Regions from separate parts of the Halomonas aestuarii genome, predicted to be linked through region 3. Evidence: riboswitches for the same ligand, from Rfam matches in the RefSeq annotation. Region 3 holds a riboswitch; each other region holds the start of a gene.
What was found. Region 3 has a riboswitch for thiamine pyrophosphate ahead of thiC (phosphomethylpyrimidine synthase ThiC). Riboswitches for the same ligand answer to the same signal wherever they lie in the genome.
Positions count from the first base shown of each region.

Region 1 (9,617 bases), 1.0 Mb from region 3:
CCACGCCGTGCTGGTCAACTATCCCCAGGCCGCCGAGTTGCACCTGGCCGACGCTCGCTTCTGGAACGACAACTCGTTCTGGGTCGCCCTGGTGCTGGCGGTCTTCATCATCCTCTTCGGCACCCGCCACCTGGACGCCAGCGAGCGCCACGAGGGCATGGTCGCCGCCATCGCCTTCGAGTCGCTGATCAAGCTGTTGGCCTTCCTCTCGGTGGGGGTCTTCACCCTCTTCATGCTCTTCGACGGCCCCGCGGACCTCTTCGGCCGGGTCGGCGAGACGCCCGAGCTCGCCCGGCTGCTGAGCCTGGAGGCGGTCCCCGGGGGGGCCCTCGGCTGGGTGGGCATGCTGGTGCTGGCCTTCCTCGCCTTCCTCACCCTGCCGCGACAGTTCCAGGTCCTGGTGGTCGAGAACGTCGACGAACGCCACATCCGGCGGGCCAGCTGGCTCTTCCCGCTCTACCTGCTGGCGATCAACCTGATGGTGATCCCGATCGCCCTGGCCGGCCTGCTGGTGGGGGACGGCAACAGCGACCCGGACAGCTTCGTGCTCACCCTGCCGCTCTCCGCCGACCTCGGGGGGCTGCCGCTGCTGGTCTTCATCGGCGGGCTCTCCGCCGCCGCCAGCATGATGATCGTCGAGACCATCGCCCTGTCGACCATGGTCAGCAATCAGCTGGTGATGCCCCTGCTGCTGCGCACGCGACGACGGCACCTCGGCAGCCGAGGCGAACTCGCCGGCTGGCTGCTGGGCATCCGCCGGGTGACCATCCTGCTGATCCTGCTGCTCGGCTACCTCTACCATGCGCTGATCGGCGAGACCTACAGCCTGGTGACCATCGGCCTGGTCTCCTTCGCCGCGGCCAGCCAGTTCGCCCCGGCGCTGCTGATCGGCATGTACTGGCGCGGCGCCCAGCGACAGGGGGCGGCGCTGGGGATGAGCGCGGGCGCCCTGGTCTGGGCCTGGACCCTGCTGATCCCCGGCTTCGCCCAGTCCGGCTGGCTGGACGCCGGCTTCCTCGAGCAGGGCCCCTGGGGCCTGGCGTGGCTGAGGCCCTATGCGCTGTTCGGGCTGGAGGGCTGGGACATCTATACCCACTCGCTGTTCTGGAGCCTGACCGCTAATGTCGGGCTGCTGGTGGGCGTCTCGCTGTTCGCCAGACCGAGCCCGCTGGAGCAGACCCAGGCGGCGCTCTTCACCGAGGCCATGAGCCCCGGCCTGATGCCGGCCTCGCTGTGGCAGGGGCAGACGACCCGCGGCGAGCTGCGTGCCCTGCTCGACCGCTACCTGGGGGACGACGTCACCGCCCGGGTCTTCGCCCACCACCCCGGGGCCGCCGAGGAGGACGGCCAGCCTGCGCCCGCGGCGCTGACCCTGCGGGCCGAGCAGGCGCTGGCCGGCTCGCTGGGCAGCGCCTCCGCCCGGGTGCTGATCGACTCGGTGGCGCGCGGCGAGACGCCCGACCTGGAGTCCCTCCTCACCATCCTCGACACCACCTCCGAGACCCTGGAGATGAACCGCCGCCTCGAGCAGAAGTCATCGGAGCTGGCGCGGGCCAGCGAGGAGCTCCGTGCGGCCAACGACCGGCTGCGGGAGCTGGACCGCCTCAAGGACGAGTTCGTGGCCATGGTCAGCCATGAGCTGCGCACGCCGCTCACCTCCATCCGCGCCTTCGCCGAGATCCTGCGCGACAACCAGGCACTGCCCGACGAGAAGCGTCGTCACTTCCTCGACGTGGTGGTGCGCGAGAGCCAGCGGCTCTCGCGGCTGATCGAGGAGATCCTCGACCTGGCCAGGCTCGAGAGCGGGCGCCTGACCCTGACCCCGACCCGCCTGGACCTCGCGGCCCTGGCCCGCCAGAGCGTCGAGGCCGTGCAGCGCCTCCAGGAGAACCGCGGAGTCGAGCTGGAGATGGAGATCGAGCCGACCGAGGCCTGGATCGTCGGCGACACGGACCGCCTCGAGCAGGTGGTCATCAACCTGCTCGACAACGCCGGCAAGTTCGCGGCCGACGAGGCGCCCCGGGTGCTGCTGCGCCTGGTGCGCCACAAGGACCACTATCGCCTCGCCGTGGAGGACAACGGCCCCGGGATCTCGCCGGTCGAGCGGGAGCGGGTCTTCGAGAAGTTCCACCAGCTCGCGAACCAGGGAAGCGGCGAGGCCCGCGGGCGCCCGCGGGGCAGCGGTCTGGGCCTGCCGATCAGTCGCGGCATCGTGGCCCAGCTGGGGGGGCGACTGTGGGTCGAGGAGGCGACCCGCCTGGGCGGCGCTTGCCTGGTGATGGAGCTGCCCAGGGCCCCTGCCGAGGCGGCGCCTGCCGACGGAGGCACCGACACCCCCTGAGCCCGGGGCTCAGGGCGTCCGACGGGCCTGGCGGACGAACGAGCGGATCTCTCGGAGGTCATGTCGCAGCAGCAGGCGCTGGTCCTCCCTCAGGCGGGGGATGTCCACCCAGCCATCCGGGACGCGCCCCTCGACGAGCGCCAGCCGCTGGGCCTCCAGCATCAGGGCCTGGAGGCGTTCGAGCGCGGCGGTCAGGGACTCCGCCCGCCCGGCGTCGACCACCTCCCGCATCACCAGCGCCACGAGTCGCGAGCGGGTGTCCGGCGGACGCACGCCCTGGCGCAGCGCCAGCAGGCGCACCGCATTGACCAGCGGCAGCACGCCCTGGCGCTTGAGGTCGACAGCCCCCTCGTGGGGCGCCCCCTCGTCGTCGCCGCTCAGCCGGCCCAGGCGATCCAGCGCCAGCGGGAGCTCGGCGAGCAGCCCCGCCATCTCGTCGAGGAAGAGGTGCGAGGGGGGAAGAAGCCTGGCCACCCGCTCGGCCAGCGCCTCGGCCAGCGCCCCGTCGCCGAACACCGGGCGAAAATCCAGCAGGATGTTCGCCTGCTGCACGCGCTTGACCCGTCGCTCCGCCGTCCAGATCTCCAGCTGTGCACTCCACTCCGAGAGCCGCTTTCGCCACATCGGCCAGCGCGCCATGACATGGCCCTGGCAGAGGGGAATGCCGGCCGCGTCGAGGCGTGCCGTGAAGCGCTCACCCAGCGACTGGAAGTAGCCGTCGATCTCGGTATGCCGGGCGTCGGGGTAGTCGGCGATGATCATGGCGTTGTCCTGGTCGGGCGCCAGCAGGCTCTCGTGCCGGGCGCCCGAGCCCAGCATCAGCACGCAGAAGGCGACCGGGGGCGCTCCCCAGCCCTGGGCGCGCATCTCCGCCAGGGAGAGGTCGATGGCGCGCCGATAGAGCCAGTCGTTGTGGTCGCTGACCAGCTGGCAGATACGCCACGCGGGCAGGTCCAGGCGGTCGAGGGCCTCCACCAGCTCGCCCTGCCAGGCGTGGGCGGCGGCAAGGTCGGGATGGGGGCCGAGGCGGACCAGGGCCTCGCGCAGCGGGTCGAGCAGGGAGGGCCAGCCAGCGGGGTCGGGCAGCGTGTCGGCCGCGAAGAGCGATCGCCAGGACGAGGAACGGTGCAGCAGGCGCATGAGCCCTCCGGGTCATGTCACGGGTCGGCCATGCCCCGAGTCTAGCCAGCCCCGGCGAGGGCGACACTTGGGCGAAAGGTGCAGGCAGGGCGAGGGACGCGACACGTCCCCCCACCGGGAGCCATCATGAGGGAGGGATCAGCGCGGCTCGAACATGTCGTCGCCGACCTCGTCGATGAAGCGCTCGGCCTTGCTGACCATCAGCTGGTCGCAGGCCTCGCGTCCGGCCAGCATGTCGGAGCGCTCGAAGCGATGCTCGAGCATCTCGCCGGCCTGTCCCTCGGACGAGGGCACCGGCTTGCGGATCCAGCCGCTGACGCGATACTGCCCTCCCGCGTCGGCGGGCTCGGAGACGATCAGGTAACCCTTGTATTCCACCGGATCGGCGGCGGTCGCGCCCTTCGGCTCGCCCTTTTCACCACCGAACAGGCCGGATAGCAGCTTCTTCAGCATGGAACCTCCTGGAAAGGAAGACGCCGGCACGGGGCCGGCGTCGGGGGAGCCTCAGTCCTGGCGGCGACCCTTGCCGGCAGCGATCCGCAGGCGCAGGGCGTTGAGCTTGATGAAGCCCTCGGCATCCTTCTGGTCGTAGGCGCCGGCATCGTCCTCGAAGGTGGCGATGGACTCGTCGAACAGCGAGGCGTCGGACTTGCGACCGGCCACGACGGCGCTGCCCTTGTAGAGCTTCATGCGCACCACGCCGGAGACGTTCTGCTGGGTCTCGTCGATGGCAGCCTGCAGCATGCGACGCTCCGGGCTCCACCAGTAGCCGTTGTAGATCACCTCGGCATACTTGGGCATCAGCTCGTCCTTGAGGTGAGCCTCCTCGCGGTCAAGGGTCAGCGACTCGATGGCGCGGTGGGCGCGCAGCATGATGGTGCCCCCCGGGGTCTCGTAGCAGCCGCGCGACTTCATGCCCACGTAGCGGTTCTCGACGATGTCGAGGCGACCGATGCCGTTGTCGCCGCCCATCTTGTTGAGCTTCTCCAGTACCTCATGGGGCCTCATCGGCTCGCCATCGATGGCCACGATGTCGCCCTTCTCGAAGGTCAGCTCCACGTAGGTCGGCTGGTCCGGGGCGGCTTCCGGCGAGACGCTCCAGCGCCACATGTCCTCCTCGGCCTCGGCCCAGGGGTCCTCGAGGATGCCGCCCTCGTAGGAGATGTGCAGCAGGTTGGCATCCATGGAGTACGGCGACTTCTTCTTCTTGGAGGAGAAGTCCACCGGGATGTCGTGCTGCTCGCAGTAGGCCATCAGCTTCTCGCGGGAGTTGAGGTCCCACTCGCGCCACGGCGCGATCACCTTGACGCCCGGCTTCAGGGCGTAGGCGCCGAGCTCGAAGCGGACCTGGTCGTTGCCCTTGCCGGTGGCGCCGTGGGAAATGGCGTCGGCGCCGGTCTGGTTGGCGATCTCAATCAGGCGGCGGGCGATCAGCGGGCGCGCGATGGAGGTGCCGAGCAGGTACTCGCCCTCGTAGATGGTGTTGGCGCGGAACATCGGGTAGACGTAGTCGCGCACGAACTCCTCGCGAAGATCCTCGATGTAGATCTCCTTGACGCCCAGGGCCTGGGCCTTGGCACGTGCGGGTTCGACCTCCTCGCCCTGGCCGATGTCCGCGGTGAAGGTCACGACTTCACAGTCATAGGTCTCCTGCAACCACTTGACGATGACGGACGTGTCCAGGCCGCCGGAATAGGCGAGCACGACCTTCTTGACATCGGACATGCTGAGGCTCCTCTAGGCTAACGATCATGAAGGGGTGGGATTATAGCGCGGCGAGCCTCCAGCGAATACCGGCGACGGGACTCGCCGCGGCCAAGCTGGTAGACTTTCGCGGTCCAGAGACAGATGGCCCAGACAAGGAGAGGTGCATGAGCGAGGCGATGGCCCGCGAACTCATGGCGCAGCGTTTCCGCAGTTTCCTGCCCGTGGTGGTGGACCTGGAGACCGGCGGCTTCAACCCCGCAGGCGATGCGATCCTCGAGATCGCGGCAGTGACCCTGACCATGGACCCGGAAGGCAACCTGCTGCCCGACGCCACCTACGCCTACCATGTCACGCCCTTCGAGGGGGCCAACGTGGAACAGTCGGCGCTGGACTTCACCGGCATCCGCCTCGATGACCCCCTGCGCCAGCAGGTGGCCGTCGGCGAGGCCGAGGCCCTCGGCGAGATCTTCCGCCCCGTACGCAAGGCCATCAAGTCCCATGGCTGCACGCGCGCCGTGCTGGTCGGCCATAACGCGGCCTTCGACCATGGCTTCCTGAACGCGGCCGTGGCCCGCTGCGGCATCAAGCGCAACCCCTTCCACCCCTTCTCGAGCTTCGACACCGCCTCGCTCGCCGGCCTGGTCTACGGCCAGACCGTGCTGGCCCGGGCCTGCCGGGCCGCCGGCATCGAATTCGACAACAGCGCCGCCCACTCGGCCCGCTACGATACCGAGCGCACCGCCGAGCTGTTCTGCGCCATGGTCAATCGCTACAAGGACATGGGTGGCTGGGCCCTGGCCCAGCGGGAGCAGGGGCTGGAAGAGGCCTAGCCCGACGCCTTCACGCCCCCACGACGAAAAGACCCCCGCAGGCCAGGCCTGCGGGGGTCTTCACTGGCGTGCCAGGGGCCGGCGCATCAGGCCTGGGCATCGCCCTCGTTGTCCTGAGTGCGGGCGGCTGCAGCCTTGATCAGCTTCTCCAGCTCGCCGGACTGGTGCATCTCGGCCACGATGTCGCAGCCGCCGACCAGCTCGCCCTCGACCCACAGCTGCGGGAAGGTCGGCCAGTTGGCCACCTTGGGCAGCTCGGCGCGGATGTCCGGGTTGTCCAGCACGTTGACGAAGGCGAAACGCTCGCCGCAGGCCATCAGGGCCTGCACGGTCTGTGAGGAAAAGCCGCACTGGGGCAGCTGGGGGGTGCCCTTCATGTAGATCAGGATCGGGTTCTCGCTGATCTGGCGCTGGATGTTCTCGACGGTAGTGCTCATGACGTCTCCCTTTCTCGCTTGACTGAAGCCCCGGCGGTCTCCGGGCAATACCCGAGTACGCTGGTCGGCCTTGTGGATGAGGGCCATTCTACTGATGCCGGGCGCGTTGCGCATCCCCTGCGGGCTGGCTAGGATGGACGTTTTTTCCCGTGGAGCGACCCCCATGGCCACCCGCCATTTCCTCACCCTGCTTGACCTCAGTCCGGACGAGTTGCGCTACCTGATGCAGCGCGCCATCTCGATCAAGAACGGCCTGAAGACCCACGGGCCCACCTACACGCCGTTCGCCAATCGCACCCTGGCGATGATCTTCGAGAAGTCCTCGACCCGGACCCGGGTCTCCTTCGAGACCGCCATGGCCCAGTTCGGCGGCCATGCGCTCTTCCTGTCGTCCCGCGACACCCAGCTCGGCCGCGGGGAGCCCATCGGCGACACCGCCCGCGTGCTGTCGGAGATGGTCGATGCGGTGATGATCCGCACCTTCTCCCACGAGGGCCTGGAGAGCTTCGCGGCCGCGAGCACGGTGCCGGTGATCAACGCCCTGACCGATGACTACCACCCCTGCCAGCTGCTCGCCGACGTCATGACCTGGACGGAGCTTCGCGGCAGTGTCAAGGACCGCACCGCCGTGTGGATCGGTGACGGCAACAACATGTGCCACTCCTGGATCAACGCCGCACGCCAGTTCGGCTTCCAGCTGCGCATCTGCTGCCCCGAGGGCTACGAGCCAAGCCAGGACATCCTGGCAGCCGCCGGTGACCGGGTGACCCTTGTTCGCGACCCGATGGAGGCCGTGGTGGATGTCGACCTGGTCACCACCGACGTCTGGGCCTCCATGGGCCAGGAGGAGGAGCAGGCGAAACGCGAGGCGGACTTCGCGGGGCTGCAGGTCACCGAGGCGATGCTCGATCGCGCCAGGGAGGACGTGCTCTTCCTGCATTGCCTGCCCGCCCACCGTGGCGAGGAGATCAGCACGACCCTGCTCGATGATCCCCGCGCTGTGGTCTGGCAGGAGGCGGGCAACCGCCTGCACGCCCAGAAGGCACTGATCGAATTCCTCCTGCTGGGGCGGGTGGAGAGCTGAGGGGTCGGGGCCGGCGGGGGCCGCATTAGACCTTGGTATGACATATACCTTCGTCGCATGTATAATGCGCTGCAGCAGAATCCAGCTCAGGAGATGCGGCAGCATGAGACACGAACCCACCAGTACCGACGGGATGCAACGCAGCCTGCGGCAGTGCCTTTCCCACATGGCCGCCATCCTCTACCGCCACGGCCACGTCCTCGAGACGGTCACCGTCCCCCACAAGGGCCTCGACCGCCAGGCCCTGAAGGCCCTCGGCGCGGCCTCCAGCGACTGGCGTCCCTGCCAGCACGTCCTGGAGAGCAGCGAGGCCGCCACCTGGAACGACCAGCAGCGCCTGGTGCTGACCGGGCTCGGCCGGGAACTGCTGTTCGACATGTTCGGCGAGGGTGCCGCCGACTGCGCCTGATCCCCCACCCAGGCCAGGCGTGACGAGGCCCGGGCGCGCAGCCGATTGCGCGCCCGGGCCTCGTTGGTTATGTTGAGGCGACTTGTCGGGGAGCCCCGGCACGCTCGAGGAGTCGTGCACGGGGGCTGAGATCGGTACGGCCGAACCCGTTGAACCTGATCAGGTTGATGCCTGCGGAGGGAACAAGGGAGTGTCACGCCAGCCTGCCCCTGCGTTCATCCAGCCTGTTCCGTCTTGTCGCCTGCTGGATGGATACCGCCTTGACCCGATCCAACGATTGCACCATTGCCGTGGCCGGCGCCGGCCTGCTGGGCCGCCTGGTCGCCTGGCAGCTGCTGCGCGACGGCCATGCCGTCACCCTCTATGACGCCGGCGACCTGGACCGCCCCCCCGCCGCCGCCTGGACGGCGGCCGGCATGGTCGCCCCGCTGTGCGAGACCGCGGTCTCCGAGCGCAGCGTCTACGAGATGGGGCGCTTCGCCCTGACCCAGTGGCCGCGCTGGCTCGACGCCCTCGACGCCAGCGGCCTGTGGCATCATCAGGGCAGCCTGATGGTGGCCCACGCCCAGGACATGGGGGAGCTCACCCAGTTCCGTCGCGACCTCGCCCACGTCCTAGACGGGGAGCCGCCCTGCCAGACGCTCGACGACGCCGAGATCCACCGCCTGGAGCCCGACCTGGCGGCGAGCTTTCGCCAGGGCCTCTACCTGCCAGACGAGGCGCACCTGGACAACCGCGCGCTGCTCGTTCGCCTGCTGGCCGAGATCCGCCGCCTGGGCGGAACCTGTCACGCCCACTGCCCCGTCTCGACCTATCTCGGCGAGGTCGAGACCCGCGACGGCCGCCGCGCCTTCGATCTGGTCGTCGACTGCCGCGGTACCGGCGCTCGCCAGCACCACCCCAGCCTGCGCGGCGTGCGCGGCGAGACCCTGCACGTCCAGACCGCGGAAATCCGCCTCTCGCGCCCGGTGCGCCTGATGCATCCGCGCTACCAGCTCTACGTGGTGCCCAAGCCCGACCAACGCTTCGTCATCGGGGCCACCCAGATCGAGAGCGAGGACCGCTCACCAGTCTCGCTGCAGTCCTCGCTGGAGCTCGGCAGCGCCCTCTACACCCTGTCACCGGCCTTCGCCGAGGCACGCATCCTGGAGCAGGGGGTCAACCTGCGCCCCGCCTTCCGGGACAACCTGCCCCATGTCACCCGGCGCGACGGGCTGATCACCGCCAACGGCCTGTTCCGCCACGGCTACCTGCTGGCCCCGGCGGTGGCCTGCCACCTGCTGGCCACGATCCGCGGCCGGGGCGAGCAGCCCTTCGCCGAGACCCTGGCCACGCCCCCGCCCCAGGAGAGCGCCGCATGACCGAGATCACCCTGAGCCTCAACGACGAGACCACCCGGCTGCCCGCCGGCACGCCGCTGGCCACGGCCCTGCAGGCTTGGCGCTGTGCCGATCGGCGGGTCGCGGTGGCGATCAACGGCGAGTTCGTGCCCCGTTCAGCCTACGCCGAGCGGGTACTCGAGGACGACGACCGCATCGATATCGTGGCCCCGGTGGGAGGCGGCTGATGGACAACCGACACGACGACACCCTGACCCTCTACGGCGAGGCCTTCACCAGTCGCTTCCTGCTGGGCACGGCCCTCTATCCCTCGCCCGCGGTGATGCAGG
Region 1 covers NZ_CP018139.1:97,305-106,921, forward strand. Annotated here, with positions in the region: gene BOX17_RS00395 (sensor histidine kinase) at 1-2,341, shown strand, start outside; gene BOX17_RS00400 (DUF294 nucleotidyltransferase-like domain-containing protein) at 2,351-3,481, opposite strand; gene BOX17_RS00405 (HlyU family transcriptional regulator) at 3,620-3,934, opposite strand; gene BOX17_RS00410 (argininosuccinate synthase) at 3,986-5,206, opposite strand; gene rnt (ribonuclease T) at 5,353-6,018, shown strand; gene grxD (Grx4 family monothiol glutaredoxin) at 6,105-6,455, opposite strand; gene argF (ornithine carbamoyltransferase) at 6,619-7,539, shown strand; gene BOX17_RS00430 (hypothetical protein) at 7,643-7,948, shown strand; TPP riboswitch at 8,025-8,147, shown strand; gene thiO (glycine oxidase ThiO) at 8,209-9,309, shown strand; gene thiS (sulfur carrier protein ThiS) at 9,306-9,515, shown strand; gene BOX17_RS00445 (thiazole synthase) at 9,515-9,617, shown strand, end outside.
Region 1: linked by a shared signal. The riboswitch ahead of thiO (glycine oxidase ThiO) and the one ahead of thiC (phosphomethylpyrimidine synthase ThiC) in region 3 are both predicted to bind thiamine pyrophosphate.

Region 2 (9,617 bases), 1.1 Mb from region 3:
TATGGGGGTCAGGAATTCGAACCAGCGTGATCGATAGGCACCTTGTCTTGATTCACCCGCCATTCCCATTCCCCGTTTGTAAGAAGCTGTCGGCTCGTCGGCCGGGTTGGACCATGCGGCGGGGAGCACCAGGCGTTGGTGCTCCCCGGACGTGATCAACGTGCGGACATGGACTGGCTATAACCGCTGTCGACCAGGTCGGCAATCAGGCTGCAATCGACTCCTTTCTCTGCGTCCTGAACTTCATCCATCAGGCCCAATTTCACCCACCACTCGTTGGTTCGCATGACGCTCTGAATGATGGAGCCATTCTCGATGCCATGCGGTGGTTCTCCGTCAAGAGCACCACAGATGCGAGCTGTTTCATCAAAGTCAAGCATGTACAGCCCATCTTCCAGGTACTTGCCGTTGGTTCCCACAACCGATTCTATATCAGCCACTGGCCACTGGAGATAATCCGAAAAAAGCTGATTCACTTCTTCGGTATTGTCGTGCCAGTACTGCAAGGCATCGAAGCGGGCCCGGATCATGTCCACGGCCGCTTTCCTGTGCTCCTTGATGAACTTCTTGTTCATGTACATCGCATCCATGAAGATGCCCGTATCGAGGTAGTAAGGCTCGGAAGTATCCGCCGCAATCTTGGCGGTATCGAGGTTTTCCAGAACGCGCGTTACCCAAGGTTCATACATGTAAGCTGCCGCCAGATCACCCGACATGACCGGACCGACAGCCTCGTCGGCATTCAGGTTTACCCACTCCACGTCGTCCGGAGTCAGGCCTTCCTTGTCGAGCCACATGCCCATCAATACTTCGCCGATGTAGGCTTGTGGCGCGCCGACTTTCTGTCCTTTCAGCTCCTGTGCATTCATGTCTTCGGCAATCAACACCTTGTCGACGCCGTACGATATGTTGAGATGTGACACCAATACAGTGTCCGTTCCGCGTTCAATCGCAAATGGGGTATATTCAGCTGTGCTGAGATATACGTCTATCTGGCCTGCTGCCAGCGCTGCATGGCCCCCAAGAGGATCCTCGAAGATAGTGAGGTTAAGATCATGGTCGCCTGCGAGTCCTTTCTGACGCGCCACCTCCAAAAAGGAAAATCCCGGCCATGATACGTTGAGACCTATGTTGATCGTCTCGTTGTCCTGGGCGGAAGAGATGCCTGGTAATGTCATGGCGGAGGCACACATCAGTGTCGCGATCGTTGCCTTCTTCTTGGAAGAATACATACTCATTTTGTTGTTCCTTTTTTTGATCAGCTGTATTACCACTTATCCATTCTGTTGTTGTCCAACAATCCTTTATTTTAGAACTTTTTTATTTAATTTTCTGAAGTCCAGCATATCTCCCGAAATTTGATCGAACAATGACTGATGACAAAACTAAGGTTTGAGTCAATACAAAGTTACGCTATTGCTTCTTTGTGGTGCTTTTTTCTACTGCAAGTTATCGGATTTTTATTATTTTGGTGCATGTGGAGCAGAATTTCCTCCAAGTTTCTGCCTCGGCACCATGGAGCCGACTATTGTTGCCCGCTTGTTGAATCGACATTCCGACATTCGAGTGGTTGCCAGTTCGACAGCGGTGCTGCTGGGCTGGTGGTTCTGGGACGAGGTGGCGGACCTCCGGGTCTTCGTCGGCGGCACCCTGATCATCGCCAGCGGCCTGGCCATCGCCTACCACGAGCGGCGCACCTCCCTGAAGCGCCGGCCGACCTCCTGAGACGACCCATGTTCTTCGTCGACCACGCCGGAAAAGTTTTTCCACGGCGTTAAGTCTTTCGTAAGTCTGGCTGATCATGATGACCCTGTTCCCTTCCGGCAACTGCCGTCGGGAGCTGCCACCGGCCGACGGTCAGGTGGCCCTTTGTCACTGACTTTATGGAGGTTTTCCAATGAAGCGCACTGTACTCAAGGGCATCGTGGTATCCAGCCTGCTGGCCGTAAGCGTTGCTGCCCTGGCCGAGCCGACCTGCACCGACGCGCCCGAGAGCGACTGGATGAGCAAGGAGGCGATGCAGAAGCAGATCGCCGACATGGGCTACAAGGTCAAGGAGTTCAAGACCACCGACACCAGCTGCTACGAGATCTACGGCTGGGACGACCAGGAGCGTCGCGTCGAGATCTACTTCAACCCGGTCGACGGCAGCATTGTCGAGCAGGAATTCGACTGAAGGAGGCCGCATCATGAGCGGCAAGACAGGTAGCAAGCGGGTCCGCGTCTGGGACCCGCTGGTTCGGATCGTGCACTGGTCGCTGGTGGCCGGCTTCCTGGCCAACTACTTCCTCACCGAGGAGGGCGAGACCTGGCACCAGTGGATCGGCTATGGCGTGGTGGCGCTGATCGGTGTGCGCATCCTCTGGGGGTTCGTCGGCCCCTGGTCGGCACGCTGGCGCAGCTTCTGGCCGACCCCCCGACGCCTGCGCGCCTCGCTCCGATCGGAGGAGTCCGTCGGTGCCGGCGATGCCGCCTCAGACGAGCCCGGCATCACCCACACCCCTTTGGGGGCGGTCATGATGCTGACGCTGCTGGCCCTGTTGCTGGGGCTGGGGACCACCGGCTACATGATGGAGGAGACCGACCTCTTCTGGGGGGTCGGCTGGGTCGAGGAGGCCCATGAGCTGATGGCCAACGCCATCCTCGTCCTCATCCCGCTGCATGTCATCGGCGCGATCCTCGAGAGCCGCAAGCGGCAGGACAACCTGATCGCCGGCATGCTGCATGGCTACCACCGACACCCGGGGCATCCGCGCTCGGACGTCTGATCTCGGCCTGTCCCGATCCACGCCGTCACCGCGCCTGCCGCGGTGACGGCGTCTTGGGTGGTCAGTGGCGAGGCGGCCGCGTAAAGGCCCGCGCCGCTGCCTCGGGGTCCGGGGTGCCGCAGATCGCCGAGATCACGGCGAGGCCCTGGGCACCGGCCTGGCGCGTCGGGAGGACATGCTCGGCCTTGAGGCCGCCGATGGCCACGCCGGGCAGGGGGCTCGCGGCCGCCAGCTCGGCCAGGCCCTCGAAGCCGAGCGGCTCGGCATGGTCGCGCTTGCTGGGGGTGGCGAACACCGGCCCGAGGCCCAGGTAGTTCAGGGCGCTCGGGTCGAGTCGGGCGAGCTGCTCGCGGGTCTGCACCGAGAGCCCGAGGATCGCGTGAGGGCCCAGGGCGGCCCGGGCCTGGGCCACGTCGCCGTCATCCTGGCCGATGTGCAGCCCGTCGGCGCCCGAGGCGAGCGCCACCTCCAGCCGGTCGTTGATGATCAGGGCCACGCCCGTGCCGGCCAGGGCGGCCTTGAGGCGGCGCGCCTGGTCGATCAGTTCGGCGTCACTGGCGTGCTTGTCACGCAGCTGCACCAGGGTGACGCCGCCACGGACCGCGGCGACCACGGTCTGCACCAGGCCCTGCTCGGCGCAGAGTTCACGGTCGGTGACGAGATAGAGCGAGAGATCAAGGGGCATCGGAGACCTCCAGGCGGGCCCGCTGTGCCAGGGCCTCGGCGTCCAGGTGGTAGAGCGCATCGAGGAAGGCCACTGCGTAGCTGCCCGGGCCCCGTGCCACCTCGCCGGCGAGTTCCCCGGCTACGGCATAGCCGGCGAGCGCCGCCACCGTCGCCTCGAAATGCCGGTCCGTGCCGGCCAGGAAGGCCCCCACGACGCCGGTCAGGGCGCAGCCCAGGGTGGTGACCCTCGGCATCAGCGGGTGCCCGCCCCGGACACGGGCGAGGCGTTTGCCGTCGGTGACCAGATCCATCTCGCCGGTCACGGCCACCACGCCGCCCGTGCGCTCGGCCAGCCGGCGGGCGGCCTCGAGGGCAGCCTCGGCGGGGTCGGTGCTGTCCACGCCGCGGCCGCCGCCGGCCTGTCCCGCCAGGGCGATGATCTCCGAGGCATTGCCGCGAATCACGTCCGGCGAGAGCGCCAGCAGCCGCGCGCCGGTCTCCCGGCGGTAGTGCGTGGCGCCCACCGCCACCGGGTCCAGCACCCAGGGGCGTCCCGTCTCCCCGGCCGCCAGCGCCGAGGACTCCATGGCGTCGACCCAGTGGGGCGAGAGGGTGCCGATGTTGATCGTCAGGGCGCCGGCCAGGGCGGTGAACTCGGCGGCCTCCTCGCGGGCGTGGACCATGGCCGGCGAGGCGCCGATGGCCAGCAGCACGTTGGCCATGCTGTTCATGGCCACATGGTTGGTGATGTTGTGGACCAGCGGGCTGGTCTCGCGCACCCGGGCCAGGTGCGCGGCGGGATCGATGTGATGCATGGGGCCTCCCCGGCGCGGGAGGTGCGCCTGGACGGGAGGCCCGCCGCCGCACGACTCCCTACGCCGGCATTGTCCGGGTCAGGTTCCGAGGGTGCTTCTCAGCCGCGACACTCCTGCCGCGGCGCCCCTGTCGTCAGGCCTCACTATCCCTGCCGGCTCCGTGGCTGTAAAGGCCGTGGCCAGGTCCCCGGGGCAGCTAGGCGAGCCAGCGCAGGGCCACTCCCCGGGCGTGTGCCAGGTCCCGGCACCAGGTCAGCCGGCCGGCCGTCCGGCGGATGCCCGCCCGGCGCAGCTTGACGAGGATCCGCGTCGGCAGGCCGACCAGTACCAGCGAGATCCCCCCTCGGTGCATCTCCTCGATCAGGGCCTGGAGGGCCACGATGGCGGTGCCATCCATGCTCGGCACATCGTGCATGTCGAGGATCACGACCCGTACCTGCGGGTCCACCAGGTGCAGCGAGGTGAGCGCCTTCTCGGCGGCGCCGAAGAACAGCGGGCCATCGATGTCGTAGAGGGCCACCTCCCCGGGCAGCGCGTCGATGCCGGCATGGGGCCCGCTGTCGACACGCTGGGTCTCGGTCAGCAGCGACATCCGCCGGATGAACAGGGCGGCGGCCAGCCCGATGCCCACGCCCACCGCCAGCACCATGTCGAAGAGCACGGTCAGGGTGAAGCAGGTCAGCAGGATGGCCACGTCCCCTGGCGGGGCCGAGCGCAGGGTGTGCAGGAAGTGGCGGGCCTCGCTCATGTTCCAGGCGACGATGAACAGCAGCGCCGCCAGCGCGGCCATCGGCACCATCCCCAGCAGGCCCGCCAGGGCCACCACCGCCAGCAGCACCACCAGCGCGTGCACCACCGCCGCGATCGGCGACCGGGCGCCGCTTCTGATGCTGGTGGCGGTCCGGGCGATGGCGGCCGTGGCGGTGATGCCGCCGAACAGCGGCGCCACGATGTTGCCCAGCCCCTGGCCGATCAGCTCGGCGTTGGGGTCATGGCGGGTGCGGGTCAGGCCGTCGGACACCACCGCACACAGCAGCGACTCGATCGCCCCCAGCATGGCGATGGCGAAGGCGGGCCCCAGCAGGGCGCTCAGCAGCGCGAAGTCCAGCACCAGGGGCTCGCCATCCGCCCCGGGCAGCCGCCAGGGCGCCACCAGGCTCGGCGCGATCGGCGGGATGCCGCCGCCCGTCTCGCCCTCTGCCGTCCAGATGAAGCGCGAGGCGATGGTCTCCACCTCCGCGCCCGATCCGGCCAGCCAGAGGTTGGCCCCGTAGGCGGCCAGGGCCCCGGCCACCAGGCCCACCAGCGGCGCGGGGATGGGCAGCCCCAGGCGCGGCCAGAGCAGCAGGATGCCCAGGGTGAAGGCGCCGATCCCCAGTTCGAGCGGGTCCAGGGTCGGCAACGAGACGGCGATGCGCCCCAGGTTGTCGACGAAGTGCTCCCCCAGCTGGCCGACCTGAAGCCCCAGGAAGTCGGGCAGCTGCAGCACCGCGATCACCACCGCGATCCCCGCCGTGAAGCCGAGCACCACCGGATAGGGCACGTACTGGATGAGGCGACCCATGCCGGTGATGCCGAGGACCACCAGGATCGCGCCGGCCATCATCGAGGCGATCAAAAGGCCGCCCAGGCCGTACTGCTGGACGATGGGGAAGAGGATGACGACGAAGGCCGCCGTCGGGCCCGAGACATTGAAGCGTGAGCCGCCGGTCAGCGCGATGAGGGCGCCGGCCACGATCGCCGTGTAGAGCCCGTGCTGGGGGGGCACGCCGGTGGCGATCGCGAGGGCCATGGAGAGCGGCACGGCCACGGTGCCGACGGTCAGGCCGGCCAGGATGTCGCGGCGCAGATCGGCCAGGCCGTAGCCGTCTCGCCAGGCCGCGCGCAGGCCGACGGCGATGCCGGGACGGGTCGGAGACGGTCGGTGGCGTGCCATTCGCGGGGTCCTCCCTGGGGGATCACCCGCAGTGTGGATGGGCCAAGGGCCGCTCGCCCGGCGGGGATCGATCCGAGTGGTTATGTGAATGACATTAACATGCCGTTAGCATGGTCGACAAAGGGACCCCGGCATTGCCCCGGGTGACGACGAACATTACCATTTGATGGTAATACCACCGGGAGCCTCGCCATGGAAAAGAAGACAGCACGCTTGACCCTGCTCATCGACCCGCACAAGAAGCGGGCCTTCGAGCAGCTGTGTGCGGCCCAGGACCTGACCCCCTCCCAGGTGGTGCGACAGATGATCCGCGATTACCTGCGCGATCACGGCGTGGCGTACGAGACGGGCCCCGACCAGGCCACCCGGGAGGCCCCGGGACGGGAGTGAGGCCCCGGCCGGGATAGCGTCAGCCCATCGTGGCGTGACACTCCTGGCTGATGTCCAGGCGCGGATCCCGGACGTCGCTCTCGACCCCCAGCACGCCGAGCAGGCTGTGGAAGAGGTTGTCATGGCTCACCGGCTGGGTGGCCTGTTCGGCCAGGCAGTCGCGCTCGAGCCCGGCGGTCTGGTCGAACGCCGGCGATGACCACCAGGTCATGGGGACCCGGGTCTGTTCGTCCGGGGCGATGGCGTAGGGCAGGCCATGCAGATAGAGGCCGTTCTCGCCCAGCGACTCGCCATGGTCGGAGACATACAGCATCGCCGTGGCCAGCGAGCGCTGCTGCTCCAGCACGCCGATGAGCTCGTCCAGCACGCTGTCGGTATAGAGGATCGCATTGTCGTAGCTGTTGACGATCGACGCTTGGGAGCACTGGGCCAGGTCGGCCTCCTCGCAGGTGGGCGTGAAGGCCCGGAAGTCCTCGGGATAGCGCTGGAAGTAGCTCGGGCCGTGGTTGCCGAGGGTGTGCAGCACGATCACCGTATCGTCCGTCACAGACGCCAGCCGCTGCTTGAGCTCCTCGACCAGCACGCCGTCCCGGCAGTCATGCTCGTCGCACAGCGTCGGATAGGCCTCCGGCGACGGGGCGTAGTGCTCGACCCCGTCGCAGACGCCCTTGCAGCCTGACTGGTTGTCGATCCAGGCCACCTGGTAGCCCGCGTGCTTGAGCACGTCCAGCAGCGACTCGTGGCTCTTGATATAGCGCTCGTCGTAGTTGCCCTTGCCGATGGGCGCGAACATGCAGGGCAGCGAGACGGCGGTATTGGTGCCGCAGCTCGTCACCTCGTGGAAGTTGATGACGTCGCGGCTCGCCAGGCGCGGCGTGGTCTGGCGCGAGTAGCCGGACAGCCCCCAGTCGGCGGCGCGCACGGTCTCGCCGACGACCATCACCAGCAGGCGCGGCGTGCCGGTGGCGCTGGCCTGGCGGTGGGCATCCTCGCCGATCGGCAGGCGCTCCTCCGGTAGCGGCCCCGAGGCCGCCATCACCTGGCCGGTGGAGACGAGGGCGTTGCCCGGCGTGACCAGAAAGCGCATTTCGTGGTGGTTGCGCATCAGCGACGACAGGCTCTGGAAGGAGAGCAGCAGCGACACCGCCAGCACGCCGACGCCACCGGCCAGCCACAGCAGTGACATGCCGAGCCCACGCTGCCAGCTGCGCTGCCGCAGCGGCCAGCGCCAGATCAACAGCGCCGGCAGCCCGGCGAAGACCAGCAGGTAGAGCGCCAGTCCCGGGGTCAGCAGCTCGCCGGCCTCCCGGGTATCGGTCTGCAGCACGTTGTCGATCATGTGGGTGTCGAAGTAGGTCCCGTAGTGGCCGGTGAAGTAACTGACCGCGGCCGCGATCAGCACAAGCAGCGACAGCAGCGGCTTGACGCTTAACCGGTTTACCAGTGGCAGGAAGACCACCAGTTGCAGCGCGGTCATGACCACGCCGTAGCCGGCGATCTGCCCCCAGTCGGCGAGGCCGGCGGGGGGCGCGGCGGCCATCACCGCCGACCAGAACCGCTGGTTGTAGAACAGCGTGAAGGCCAGGCAGGCCAGCAGGGTGAGCGCCTGGGGGGACAGGACAGGCAGCCTCGGGCGCCGGGTGGCCCGGCTCAGACGCGACAGGAAGGTCGACTCAGGCATCGGGGAGTGTCTCGAGGGTGAAGGTTGGAGCGGTCGAGCGGTGTCTCGGCTGACCCCCTTGCGGCAGCAGCCAGCTCGCCAGCAAGGTGCTTATCGTCCAGCAGAGCATCAGGGTCCAGAGGTCGTGGGAGAGGAAGTGGGCCCCCCGCAGCTGCTGGGTGATGCCGAAGACGAGGCCCAGTCCGAGGCCCGTGGCCAGTCCCAGCCAGCGCAGTCGCGGCAGGGTGGCGGCCAGGAAGAAGTACAGCGCCAGCCAGGCATAGCCGGCGCTGGCGTGGCCGGCGGGAAAGCAGGCGGTGTCGGGCATCCCGCCGGGTCGCCACTTCAGCAGTCCCACGTAGGGCCATTCGCCGCCGTAGCGGGCCAGGTCCCAGGGGCATTCCATGCTCACCAGGTGCTTGAGGGTCGAGACCACGAGCGTCGAGCCCGCCACGGCGAGAAACAGGAAGAGCAGCGGCCGGCGCCAGGGACGCATCGGCGTCGACGGCAGGCTGGCGAGCAGGGCCAGGATGACGCCACCCCCCATCCACTGGCTGAGGGTCCGTCCACCACGATGCAGCCAGTCCTGGAGGAGGACATGGTCCTTCAGCACCCACTCGCCGCCCTGGAGGCCATAGAGGGCATCGGCCAGGCGAAAGTCCAGTGCCAGCCAGTGCACCACCGCCATCAGGACGATGAAGCCGCACCAGGCCAGGGCCAGGCGTTGCAGGAGGCGAGTCGTCGCCGGGGAAAGGTGGGGCATGGTGTCGCCGTCTCGGGAATCCGGACGCCATCCTGCCCCGAGATTCTTAACCGCTGCTTATGCGATGCGGGCGATCACGCGACACGCAGCGTCCTCGGCAGCGAGACCGTGACGCTCAGCCCGCCGCCCGGGGCGTCGCCGAGCCACAGCCTGCCCCGGTGGCGCTGCAGGAGGCGGTCGACGATGGAGAGCCCCAGGCCGGCGCCGGCACCGGGGCCGGCGCGGTGGAACCGCTGCAGCACCTGCTCGCGCTGGTCCACCGGGATGCCGGGCCCCTGGTCCTCAACGGTGATCGTCAGGGCGTCGGGGCCGGCGTCGAGGACGATCCGGATCAGGGCGCCCGTCGGCGAGTGCTGGAGGGCATTGCCCACCAGGTTCTGCATCAGGGTGTCGATGGCGCCGGGCTCCATCTCGAGCCGCCAGTCCGCCGCCTCGTCGGCATCCAGCTGCAGCTCCTGGCGACTCTCCACGGCCAGCGGCATCAGCTTGGCCAGTGCCTCGCGGACCTCCTGCAGCAGGTCGAGGTCGCGGGAGAGGCCCTCGTCCTCCTGTTCGGGCTCGAGGCGGGCCAGGGTGAGCAGCTGAGAGACCACCCGGGTGGCCCGGGCCACGCCGTCGC
Region 2 covers NZ_CP018139.1:1,506,973-1,516,589, reverse strand. Annotated here, with positions in the region: gene BOX17_RS06940 (ABC transporter substrate-binding protein) at 156-1,238, opposite strand; partial or broken gene BOX17_RS06935 (DMT family transporter) at 1,585-1,725, shown strand; gene BOX17_RS06930 (PepSY domain-containing protein) at 1,898-2,176, shown strand; gene BOX17_RS06925 (cytochrome b/b6 domain-containing protein) at 2,190-2,768, shown strand; gene thiE (thiamine phosphate synthase) at 2,830-3,453, opposite strand; gene thiM (hydroxyethylthiazole kinase) at 3,443-4,249, opposite strand; TPP riboswitch at 4,288-4,388, opposite strand; gene dauA (C4-dicarboxylic acid transporter DauA) at 4,446-6,185, opposite strand; gene BOX17_RS06905 (CopG family transcriptional regulator) at 6,378-6,575, shown strand; gene BOX17_RS06900 (phosphoethanolamine transferase) at 6,595-8,256, opposite strand; gene BOX17_RS06895 (phosphatase PAP2 family protein) at 8,249-8,998, opposite strand; gene BOX17_RS06890 (ATP-binding protein) at 9,073-9,617, opposite strand, start outside.
Region 2: linked by a shared signal. The riboswitch ahead of thiM (hydroxyethylthiazole kinase) and the one ahead of thiC (phosphomethylpyrimidine synthase ThiC) in region 3 are both predicted to bind thiamine pyrophosphate.

Region 3 (9,617 bases):
ATCAGCTGGAATGCGGGCCGAATGGTGTTGGCGGTGGTGTGGATCGCCCCCGACACCAGGCCGTCCACCTCGCCCTCGGCCAGCATCATGGTGCCGAGCACCACGCTGTCCTGGAGCTGGTCCGCGGCGGTCAGGGCGTTGAGCCGGTCCGGGCGGCGCTCGACCATCGGCGCCACGTAGTCCCGGCGGATGGTGGCCGGGTCGATGATCTCCAGCTCCTCGGGCAGCTCGATGCCGCGCTGGCGGGCCACCGCCTCGACCTCCTGGCGCCTGGCCAGCAGCACGCAGCGGGCGATGCCGCGCTGCTGGCAGATCACCGCGGCCTCCACGGTGCGCGGCTCGCTTCCCTCGGGCAGCACGATGCGCCGCCTGGCCTGCTGGGCCAGCCTGACCAGCCGGTGGCGGAAGGCGGCCGGGGAGAGCCGGCTCGGATAGCCACGGCTGAGGTTCTCCTTGAGCCATGCCAGGTCCAGGTGACCGGCCACGAAGCGGGTCACCTGCTCGGCCCGCTCCGGGTCGTCGACGGGGATGTCGTTGGCCATGCGGTCCAGCTGCTGGGCGGTGGCGTAGCTGTCGGTATCCACCGCCAGCACCGGCAGGCCGCTCGCCAGCGCCGGGCGGCAGAAATCGATCATCGCCTCGTCCGGCAGCTCGCCGTGCGTCAGCAGCACCCCCGCCAGTCGGACGCCGTTCATGGTCGCAAGGCCCGCGGCGAGCAGGATGTCGTCGCGATCCCCGGGGGTGACCAGCAGCCGGCCGGGGCGGAACATGTGCAGGGCATGGGAGGCGCTGCGGGCGCACAGGCTGGTGCCCAGCACCCGGCGACTGTCGGCCTCCCCCGGGTGCAGGAGACGCGCGTCCAGGGCCCGGGCGACGTCCAGCACCCGCGGCGCGGAGAGGGTGGGGTGCCAGGGCACGGCACCGATCAGGTGGAAGCGGTCGCCGTCCAGGGCCGGCAGGTGGCGGCGCAGGCTCTCGAGCCTCGGGTCCTCGCGCCGGGTCGTTAGCTCGGGTGCTGCCAGCGGCGTGGGGCCCTCATCGTCCGGCAGGGGGCGCAGGCGCATCAGGATGCAGCCGAGGGTGCGCGGGGAGTCGACCCCCTCGAAGGCCTGGGCCTGCATGTCCAGGCGCTCCGCCAGGTCGCGGGGGTCGCTCAGGTCTCCGTCGGCCACGAGGATGGTGCGCGCATTGAGCGCATGGGCCAGTGCCACGTTGAGCCGGGTCGCGTAGCTGCTGTGCGGGCTGGGCGCGAGCCCCTCGATCACCACCAGCTCCGGGACGTCACCGGCCTCCGGCAGGACGACCCGGGCATGTCGCTCTACCGCCTCCTCCATCAGCTCGTCGGTGCGCTCCTCGCGCAGCAGGTGCTCGAGCCGCGCCTGGGGCAGCGGCGCGGGCGGAGACAGACCCAGGGTGCTGGCGGCCAGGGCGCAGGAGCGGTCGGGCCCCTGGCCGTTGAGCTCGTCCTGGCGGAACGGCTTCAGGAAGCCGGCCTTGAGCCCCAGGGTGTCCAGTGCGCGGATCAGCCCCAGGCAGGCGGAGGTCAGACCCACGCCGCTGTCGGTGGGGACCAGCAGCAGGTTGCGGGCTTCGGGACGTCGGTCAGTCGGGCGTTCACTGGGGGTCATGGGCGGCCTCTTCTTGCAGCAGCTGGCGGGTTTCCTCGGCGATACGCCCCTCCTCGTCGGTGGGGATGACCCACAGCTCGGGCGCTCGGCCGCCCTCGTCGAGGTCGATGCGCCCCTCGCGGCCGCCCACGGTGCGGGCATTGGCCTCGGCGGCCAGGCGCAGGACGAAGTGGGGCAGCTGCTCGATCACCCGGGCGCGCACCTCGCTGTCATTCTCGCCGATGCCGCCGGTGAAGACGATGCCGTCCAGGCGAGGCAGGGCGCAGGAGAGGGCCGCCAGCGACTTGGCCAGGCGGTAGCAGAACACCTCGATGGCCAGCTCCGCGCCCGCGTGGTGTTCGGCGGCGGCCTGGTGCAGGCGGCGCATGTCGTTGGAGAGCCCGGACAGGCCCAGCAGGCCGCTCTCCTTGTTGAGCAGGGTGTCGATGCGCTCGATCGACCAGCCCAGCTGGCGCGCCAGGTGGGCGTGCAGGCCGGGATCCACGTCGCCGCTGCGGGTGCCCATCACCAGCCCCTCCAGGGGCGTCAGGCCCATGCTGGTGTCGACGCTCTCTCCCTGCCAGACCGCACAGGTGGAGCAGCCGTTGCCCAGGTGGGCGACGAGCCAGCCGCCATGGCGGCGCTCGCTCAGGGCGTCGACTCGCGCACTCACGTAGGCGTGGCTGCTGCCGTGGAAGCCGTAGCGGCGAATGCCGTGACGGCGATAGAGCGATTCCGGCAGGGCGTAGCGGTAGGCCCGGGGGGGCAGGGTCTGGTGGAAGGCGGTATCGAAGACCGCCACCTGGGGCAGGTCGGGAAAGAGCTCACGGGTGGCTGCCAGGCCCGCCAGGTTGGACGGGTTGTGCAGCGGCGCCAGGGCCACGGTAGCCTCGATGGCGCGCTTCACGGGGGCATCGATGCGGGTCGCCCGGGTGAAGCGCTCGCCGCCGTGGACGATTCGATGCCCCACCGCCACGGGATGCTGCCCCTCCAGGCGCTCCAGGATGGTCGCCATGGCCTCGGCATGGTCGGCGCCGTGCAGCGGCTGCGAGAAGTCGCGACCGCCGCTGTCCACGCCCTTGAGGCGCGCGTCCACGTCACCGAGGCGCTCGGCCAGGCCGGCGATGCGGGGCTGGTCGGGCGAGGCGGGCACCAGGGCATACTTGATCGACGAGGAGCCGCAGTTGATGACGAGTACCGGGTCGTTCATGGCGCCTCCTGTCGGTCGGCGTGCTCGGGGTGGGCGGCGAGATCGCGCTCGAGAGGCACGGGGTCGCCTGAGCATGCCGAATCTATCATGTTGCGCTGCGGGATTCAGTGCCCCGTCATCAGGGAGCACTCCACGAGGCGTCTATGGCGTCCCGCGACCAGGGAAGCGCGGGAATGTCTTGCACCTTGGTCGAAGCTGTACCAGAATGAAGTGGTGTAAGGAAACAGTGTTTTCTAATTGGAGGACCGTCATGAAGACCCTCACGATCTCTGCCGTATCCGCCGCCCTGCTGCTGGCCGGTGCCACCGCCCATGCCCAGGGCAGCATGATGAACTACGACCCGAGCCCCTACCTCGGCGCCGATGCCATGTTCTGGGAGCTTGATCCGGATCGCGGTCGCGGCAGTGCCGACAGCACCGGCCTGCGCCTGCGCGGTGGCGTGGCCTTCAACGACTACTTCGCCCTGGAGGGGCATCTCGGCACCGGCGGCTCCGACGATAACGTCGAGCTGGACTCCCTGGCCGGCGCCTACGCCAAGGGCATCCTGCCCATCGCGCCGACCTTCCGCCTCTACGGCCTGGCCGGCTTCACCGAGGTGGATGTCAAGGTCGACGAGGAGAGCGGCTTCTCCTACGGCGGCGGTGCCGAGTTCGACGTGGCCCCGAACCTCGCCGTGGGCGCTGACTACATGCGCTACCTGGACGAGTCGAACTATGACTTCGACGCCGCCAGCATCGGGATGACGTTCCGCTTCTGATCCCGCCGACGTCAACGACGTCACCAGGAAAGACGAGCGCCCCCGCCGGGAGACCGGCGGGGGCGCTTCTCGATGGGCCGGCCGCGGGCGATCAGACCTCCTTGTAGAGCTCGGCACCCTCCTGGCGGAACTTCTCTGCCTGTTCCTCCATGCCCTTCATCACCGCGTCCTGGTCGCCGTCGAGGCCCTTTTCCTTCGCGTAGTCGCGGACCTCCTGGCTGATCTTCATCGAGCAGAACTTCGGCCCGCACATGGAGCAGAAGTGGGCCACCTTGGCGGCGTCCTTGGGCAGGGTCTCGTCGTGGTACTCACGCGCCGTGTCCGGGTCCAGCCCCAGGTTGAACTGGTCCTCCCAGCGGAACTCGAAGCGCGCCTTGGAGAGCGCGTTGTCGCGGCGCTGGGCGGCCGGATGGCCCTTGGCGAGATCGGCGGCGTGCGCGGCGATCTTGTAGGTGATGATGCCGGTCTTGACGTCGTCCTTGTCGGGCAGGCCCAGGTGCTCCTTGGGGGTCACGTAGCAGAGCATGGCACAGCCGTACCAGCCGATCATCGCCGCGCCGATGCCGGAGGTGATGTGGTCGTAGCCGGGCGCGATGTCGGTGGTCAGCGGCCCGAGTGTGTAGAAGGGAGCCTCGTCGCACGCCTCGATCTGCTTGTCCATGTTCTCCTTGATCAGGTGCATGGGCACATGGCCCGGGCCCTCGATCATCACCTGGACGTCGTGCTGCCAGGCGATGCGGGTCAGCTCGCCCAGGGTCTCGAGCTCGGCGAACTGGGCCTCGTCGTTGGCGTCGGCCACCGAGCCCGGACGCAGGCCGTCGCCCAGCGAGAAGGCCACGTCGTACTGCTTGCAGATCTCGCAGATCTCCTCGAAGTGGGTGTAGAGGAAGCTCTCCCGGTGGTGGTAGAGGCACCACTTGGCCATGATCGACCCGCCTCGGGAGACGATGCCGGTGACGCGATGGGCGGTCAGCGGCACGTAGCGCAGCAGCACGCCGGCATGGATGGTGAAGTAGTCCACGCCCTGCTCGGCCTGTTCGATCAGGGTGTCGCGGAACACCTCCCAGGTGAGGTCCTCGGCCACGCCGTTCACCTTTTCCAAGGCCTGGTAGATGGGCACGGTGCCGATCGGCACCGGGGCGTTGCGGATGATCCACTCCCGCGTCTCATGGATGTTGGCCCCGGTGGAGAGGTCCATGATGGTGTCCGAGCCCCAGCGGATGCCCCAGGTCATCTTGTCGACCTCGTCCTCGATGGAGGAGGTGACCGCCGAATTGCCGAGGTTGCCGTTGATCTTCACCAGGAAGTTGCGGCCGATGATCATCGGCTCGGATTCCGGGTGGTTGATGTTGCAGGGGATGATGGCCCGACCCGCCGCGACCTCGTCGCGCACGAACTCGGGGGTGATCTCCTCGGGGAGCCTGGCCCCGAAGCCCTGGCCGGCGTGCTGGTGGCCGAGGATGCGCTCGACCTCCTCCATGCCGGAGTACTTTGCAGAAAGCGCCTGGCGGCGCTGGTTCTCGCGGATGGCGATGAACTCCATCTCCGGGGTGACGATGCCCTGGCGGGCATAGTGCAGCTGGGTGACGTTGCCGGCCTTGCCATCCTCCGAGGGTCGTGCGCGACGGGGCGTGCGGGTCAGGTCGAAGCGCAGGTTGGCGAGCATCGGGTCGTTGGCGCGGCGGCGGCCATACTCGGAGGTCGGGCCGTCGAGGAACTCGGTGTCGCCGCGCTCGTCTATCCAGCCCCGGCGCAGCTCGGACAGGCCGCGGCGCAGGTCGATCTCGGCGTCCGGGTCGGTGTAGGGGCCGGAGGTGTCGTAGACCAGCAGCGGCGGGTTGGCCTCATCCAGGCCGGAGGTGCGGGTCGGCGAGAGGGCGATCTCGCGGAAGGGCACCCGGATGTCGGGCCGCGAGCCCACGACGTAGATCTTGCGCGAGCCGGGCAGGGGCTGGATGGCGGCCTCGTCGACGCGAGCGGTCTCGGCGAGGAAGTGGGTGGTCTTGCTCATGGTGTTCTCCCTTGGGGGTCATGGTCATGTCAGGGAGGACACAGGCGGGAGGGACAGGGGCCGCCGGGCGTGGGGCGCCAGGGCGGCGTGTCGCTTGATCCCTACGCTGGTCCTAGCCAGTTCAGGTTCAACGGGATCCATGCTGGCAAGCGCATGGTCTCAGCCGTCATCAACGGCGCCCCGTCAAGCGTGGTGGTGCCCGCCGACAGCGGCGGGCGGTTCTTTCGTCTAGATACTGGTGCCGGGCCCTCATGGCTTGTCCGGGGACAGGCCTAGGAGGAGGCGTTTTGAATACATCCTCCATGGCCGGGAGGCAGTGGCATCAGTCGGCGCGATCCAGTCCCATCTGCCAGAAGTCGATCTCGAGCCGCGTGGCGTCGCGAAACACTGCGCAGAGCTCGTCGAGGCGGCGCGGCGTCACCTCCGCCAGGCGCGCATCCAGCCAGGCGCGCTCGTCGGCCATGGCCTGCTGGAACGCCTCGCTCTCGTACATGGCGATCCAGGCGTCATAGGGGTTGGCCTCGCCGCGCACGGTGGCACCTCGGCCATTGAGCCAGCCCGCGATCTCGCCGTAGCCGATCAGGCAGGGGGCGAGCGCCACGTGGAGGTCGAGCAGGTCGCCGCGCTGGCCGGTATCGAGCACGTAGCGGGTGTAGGCGAGCGTCGCGCGGGCCTCGGGCAGGCGAGCCAGGTCCGCCTCCGAGATGCCCCAGTCGCGGCAGTAGTCCAGGTGCAGCCCCAGCTCCACGTCGAGGATGGTCTTCAGGCCCGCGAAGGCGTGGCGCAGCTCGTCGAGGTCACGGCTCTTGTAGGCGGCCAGGGCATAGGCCCGGGCGAAGTGGATCAGGAAGAGGTAGTCCTGCTGCAGGTAGTGGCGAAAGGCGCCTTTCTCGAGGGTGGCGTCGCCCAGCCGGCGGACGAACTCGTGCTCGATGTAGGCGCGCCAGTCGTCCTGGCAGGCGGCGGTGAGGTCGCTGAAGCGGTAGCCCATGGTGTCTCCGGTCGGGGGGCGATCCGGAGTCGGGGCGAGGGGAAGCGGGTGGCCACGGAGCGACGGGAGGGCGCGGGCTCACCGCTTGATTCCTACGCCGGTACGAGCCGGATCAGGTTCCACGGGACCCGCACTCGGTGTCTCGAGCCTGTTTCGACAGTGTCTCGACACCCTGCGCGATCTCAGCCGGATTCACCGGCACCCCGTCAAGCGATGCGGCCAGTCTAGCAGGCTGGCCGTCCCTTGCCAGCCCGCCTGCGGTCGGGGCCGGTTACTGCCGGATGGCTTCCAGCTCGAGGACCAGCTCGACCTCGTCGCCGACCAGGCCGTTGTCGACCCCGTAGGTCATCCCCCAGTCGCTGCGCTGGATGGTGGTGCGTGCCGACAGCCCCAGGGTGTGCTGCTCGTGGCCGAAGGGATAGGCCGCGGCCTTGTTGAGCGTGACCTCCAGGGTCACCGGGCGGGTCTCGCCGAGCAGGGTCAGATCGCCCTTGAGGGTGCCCTCGCGGTCGCTGTGGGCCTCGAGGCCGGTGGCCTCGAAGACGATGGTGGGGTAGCGCCCCGCGTCGAGGAAGTCATCGCTGCGCAGGTGGTCGTCGCGATCGTCGTGATTGGTGAAGGCGCTGTCGGCCATGATCTCGACCCTGCCGGAGTGCAGCTGACGGGCCTGCTTGTCGTAGACGAATTCGCCGCGTCCTTCCAGGAACATGCCGAGCGTATCCGCGTAGCCGATGTGTTCTGTCAGGAAGCCGATGGAGAAGTGGTCGGGGTCGATCTCGTAGGTGCGTGGCTCGGCACTGGCCATCGGCGTCGAGAGGACGCCCAGCGCCAGCACCAGTCCGGTGGCGATCGGCAGGGGAAAGCGGGGTGTCGGGTGGCGAGGCGTGGACATGAGGGCATCCTCCGGGTGGGTAGGGGGCACGGGGCGTGGCCGTCACGCCGAGGCGTGGCGATGCAGCCAGCGGATATCGATGAAGAACGACCAGGTGAGGGCGGCCAGCGCGCTGCCCGCAAGCCAGCCCACCGCCGTGGTGCCGGTGACGGGCAGCAGGGCGATCATCAGGGCGGCCACCTGCCAGACGCAGACCGCCTTGCGGCGGCGACTCTCCGGCAGCGGTCTTGTCAGCCAGGTCAGCCGGAGCCCGGCAACAACGAAAGCGTAGCGCATGGCACCGATGGCCAGCACCCAGGGGCCTGCCTTGTCGAGCAGCAGCAGCGCCAGGCACAGCACGAGGATGAAGAAGGCATCGAGCTCCATGTCGAACCGCGCGCCGAAGTCGCTCTGGGTGGAGGTGCGCCGGGCGACCCAGCCATCCACGCCGTCCAGCAGCAGGGCCAGCAGGGCCAGGATGGCGAGGGGGACCGCGGCGCGGGCCAGCAGGTCCGGGTCGGCCAGGGTGCCGGCCAGCAGGGCGACGATCGCGCCCCGCCCCAGGGTGACGCGATTGGCCCAGCCCAGTTCACGCCAGTGCTCCGGCAGGTTCGTCAGGACCAGGCCGGTCATGGCGAGGTAGCAGACCATCGCCAGCAGCGGGACCGGCAGGCTTGCCTCCAGCCAGCTGGAGAGCAGGGCAGCCGGGATCACCAGGCCCAGGGCACCTGTTCCAAGGTCACGAGCGATCGAAATGAGCGTCTCCTCCCGGCATGATGCGGTCTTTAAACGACGATACTTCATTGTGCATAGCCGTGCTAGTGTATCATTATTGTAGAAGTTTAGGGCGTGTCGCCACGCGCGACCCAGGTCGGGTCCGGTGGCCAGCACGGCGCGCACCTTGGGGTCATGTCCCGTCTCGACCGCTGAATACTGCCAAAGGGATCTTGCCATGCCACATGAGATCGCTACCGCCTTCTGGACCCTGGCCCCCGGCCAGGGGGCCCTGCGACAGGAGCCGCTGGCCCGGCCCGGCCCCGGCGAGGTGGCCGTTCGCACCCTCTACAGCGGCATCAGCCGAGGCACCGAGGCGCTGGTCTTCGAGGGGCGGGTTCCGGAAAGCGAGTGGCAGCGCATGCGTGCCCCCTTCCAGGCGGGTGACTTCCCCGGGCCGGTCAAGTACGGCTACATCAGCGTGGGCGTCGTCGAGGCCGGTGAGCCATCGCTGCTCGGACGCGAGGTGTTCTGTCTCTATCCCCATCAGGATCGCTACGTGGTGCCGGCGGACGCCGTGACGCCGCTGCCGGAAGGCCTGCCGGCGGCGCGGGCCGTGCTCTCGGCCAACATGGAGACGGCCATCAATGCGGTCTGGGATGCCGCCCCCGGGGTGGGAGACCGGATCGCCGTGGTCGGCGCCGGCGTGGTCGGCGCCCTGGCGGCCTGGATGTGCGCCGCGATGCCGGGTACCCGGGTAGAGCTGGTGGATGTGATGCCGGGCCGTTCCGCCCTGGCCGAGGCCCTGGGGCTCGACTTCTCCCTCCCGGACTCGGCCCGGCGCGAGAATGACCTGGTGATCCATGCCAGCGGTCAGGCCGAGGGGCTGCGCCTGGCCCTTTCCCTGTCCGGTTCCCAGGCGAAGGTGGTGGAGATGAGCTGGTTCGGCAGCGCCGAGGTCGTGCTGCCGCTGGGCGAGGCCTTCCACTCGCGGCGCCTGACGCTGCAGGCGAGCCAGGTCGGGCACCTGCCCCCCGAGCGCGCGACCCGCTGGGATTATCGTCGTCGCCTGGCCCTGGCCCTGGACCTGTTGCGCGACCCCCGTCTCGACGCCCTGATCAGCGGTGAGAGCGACTTCAACGAGCTGCCGGCGCTGATGCCACGCCTGGCCGCCGGCGGGGGCGACGTGCTCTGCCATCGCCTGCGCTATCCGAACCCTTCCTGACGCGAGGAGCCTGCCTCATGTACCGCCTCAACGTTCGCGACCATTTCATGATCGCCCACAGCTTTCGCGGCGAGGTCTTCGGCCCCGCCCAGCGCCTGCATGGTGCCACCTACGTGGTCGACGTGACCTTCCAGCGCCGCGAGCTCGACGACAACGGCCTGGTCGTGGACATCGGCCTGGCCGGCGAGGCCCTCAAGCGCGTGCTGGCCGAATTCAACTTCCAGAATCTCG
Region 3 covers NZ_CP018139.1:2,627,015-2,636,631, forward strand. Annotated here, with positions in the region: gene pta (phosphate acetyltransferase) at 1-1,628, opposite strand, end outside; gene BOX17_RS12235 (acetate/propionate family kinase) at 1,615-2,817, opposite strand; gene BOX17_RS12240 (porin family protein) at 3,068-3,574, shown strand; gene thiC (phosphomethylpyrimidine synthase ThiC) at 3,666-5,585, opposite strand; TPP riboswitch at 5,667-5,778, opposite strand; gene tenA (thiaminase II) at 5,908-6,576, opposite strand; TPP riboswitch at 6,649-6,792, opposite strand; gene BOX17_RS12255 (YceI family protein) at 6,848-7,468, opposite strand; gene BOX17_RS12260 (CDP-alcohol phosphatidyltransferase family protein) at 7,511-8,161, opposite strand; gene BOX17_RS12265 (zinc-dependent alcohol dehydrogenase) at 8,400-9,386, shown strand; gene BOX17_RS12270 (6-pyruvoyl trahydropterin synthase family protein) at 9,404-9,617, shown strand, end outside.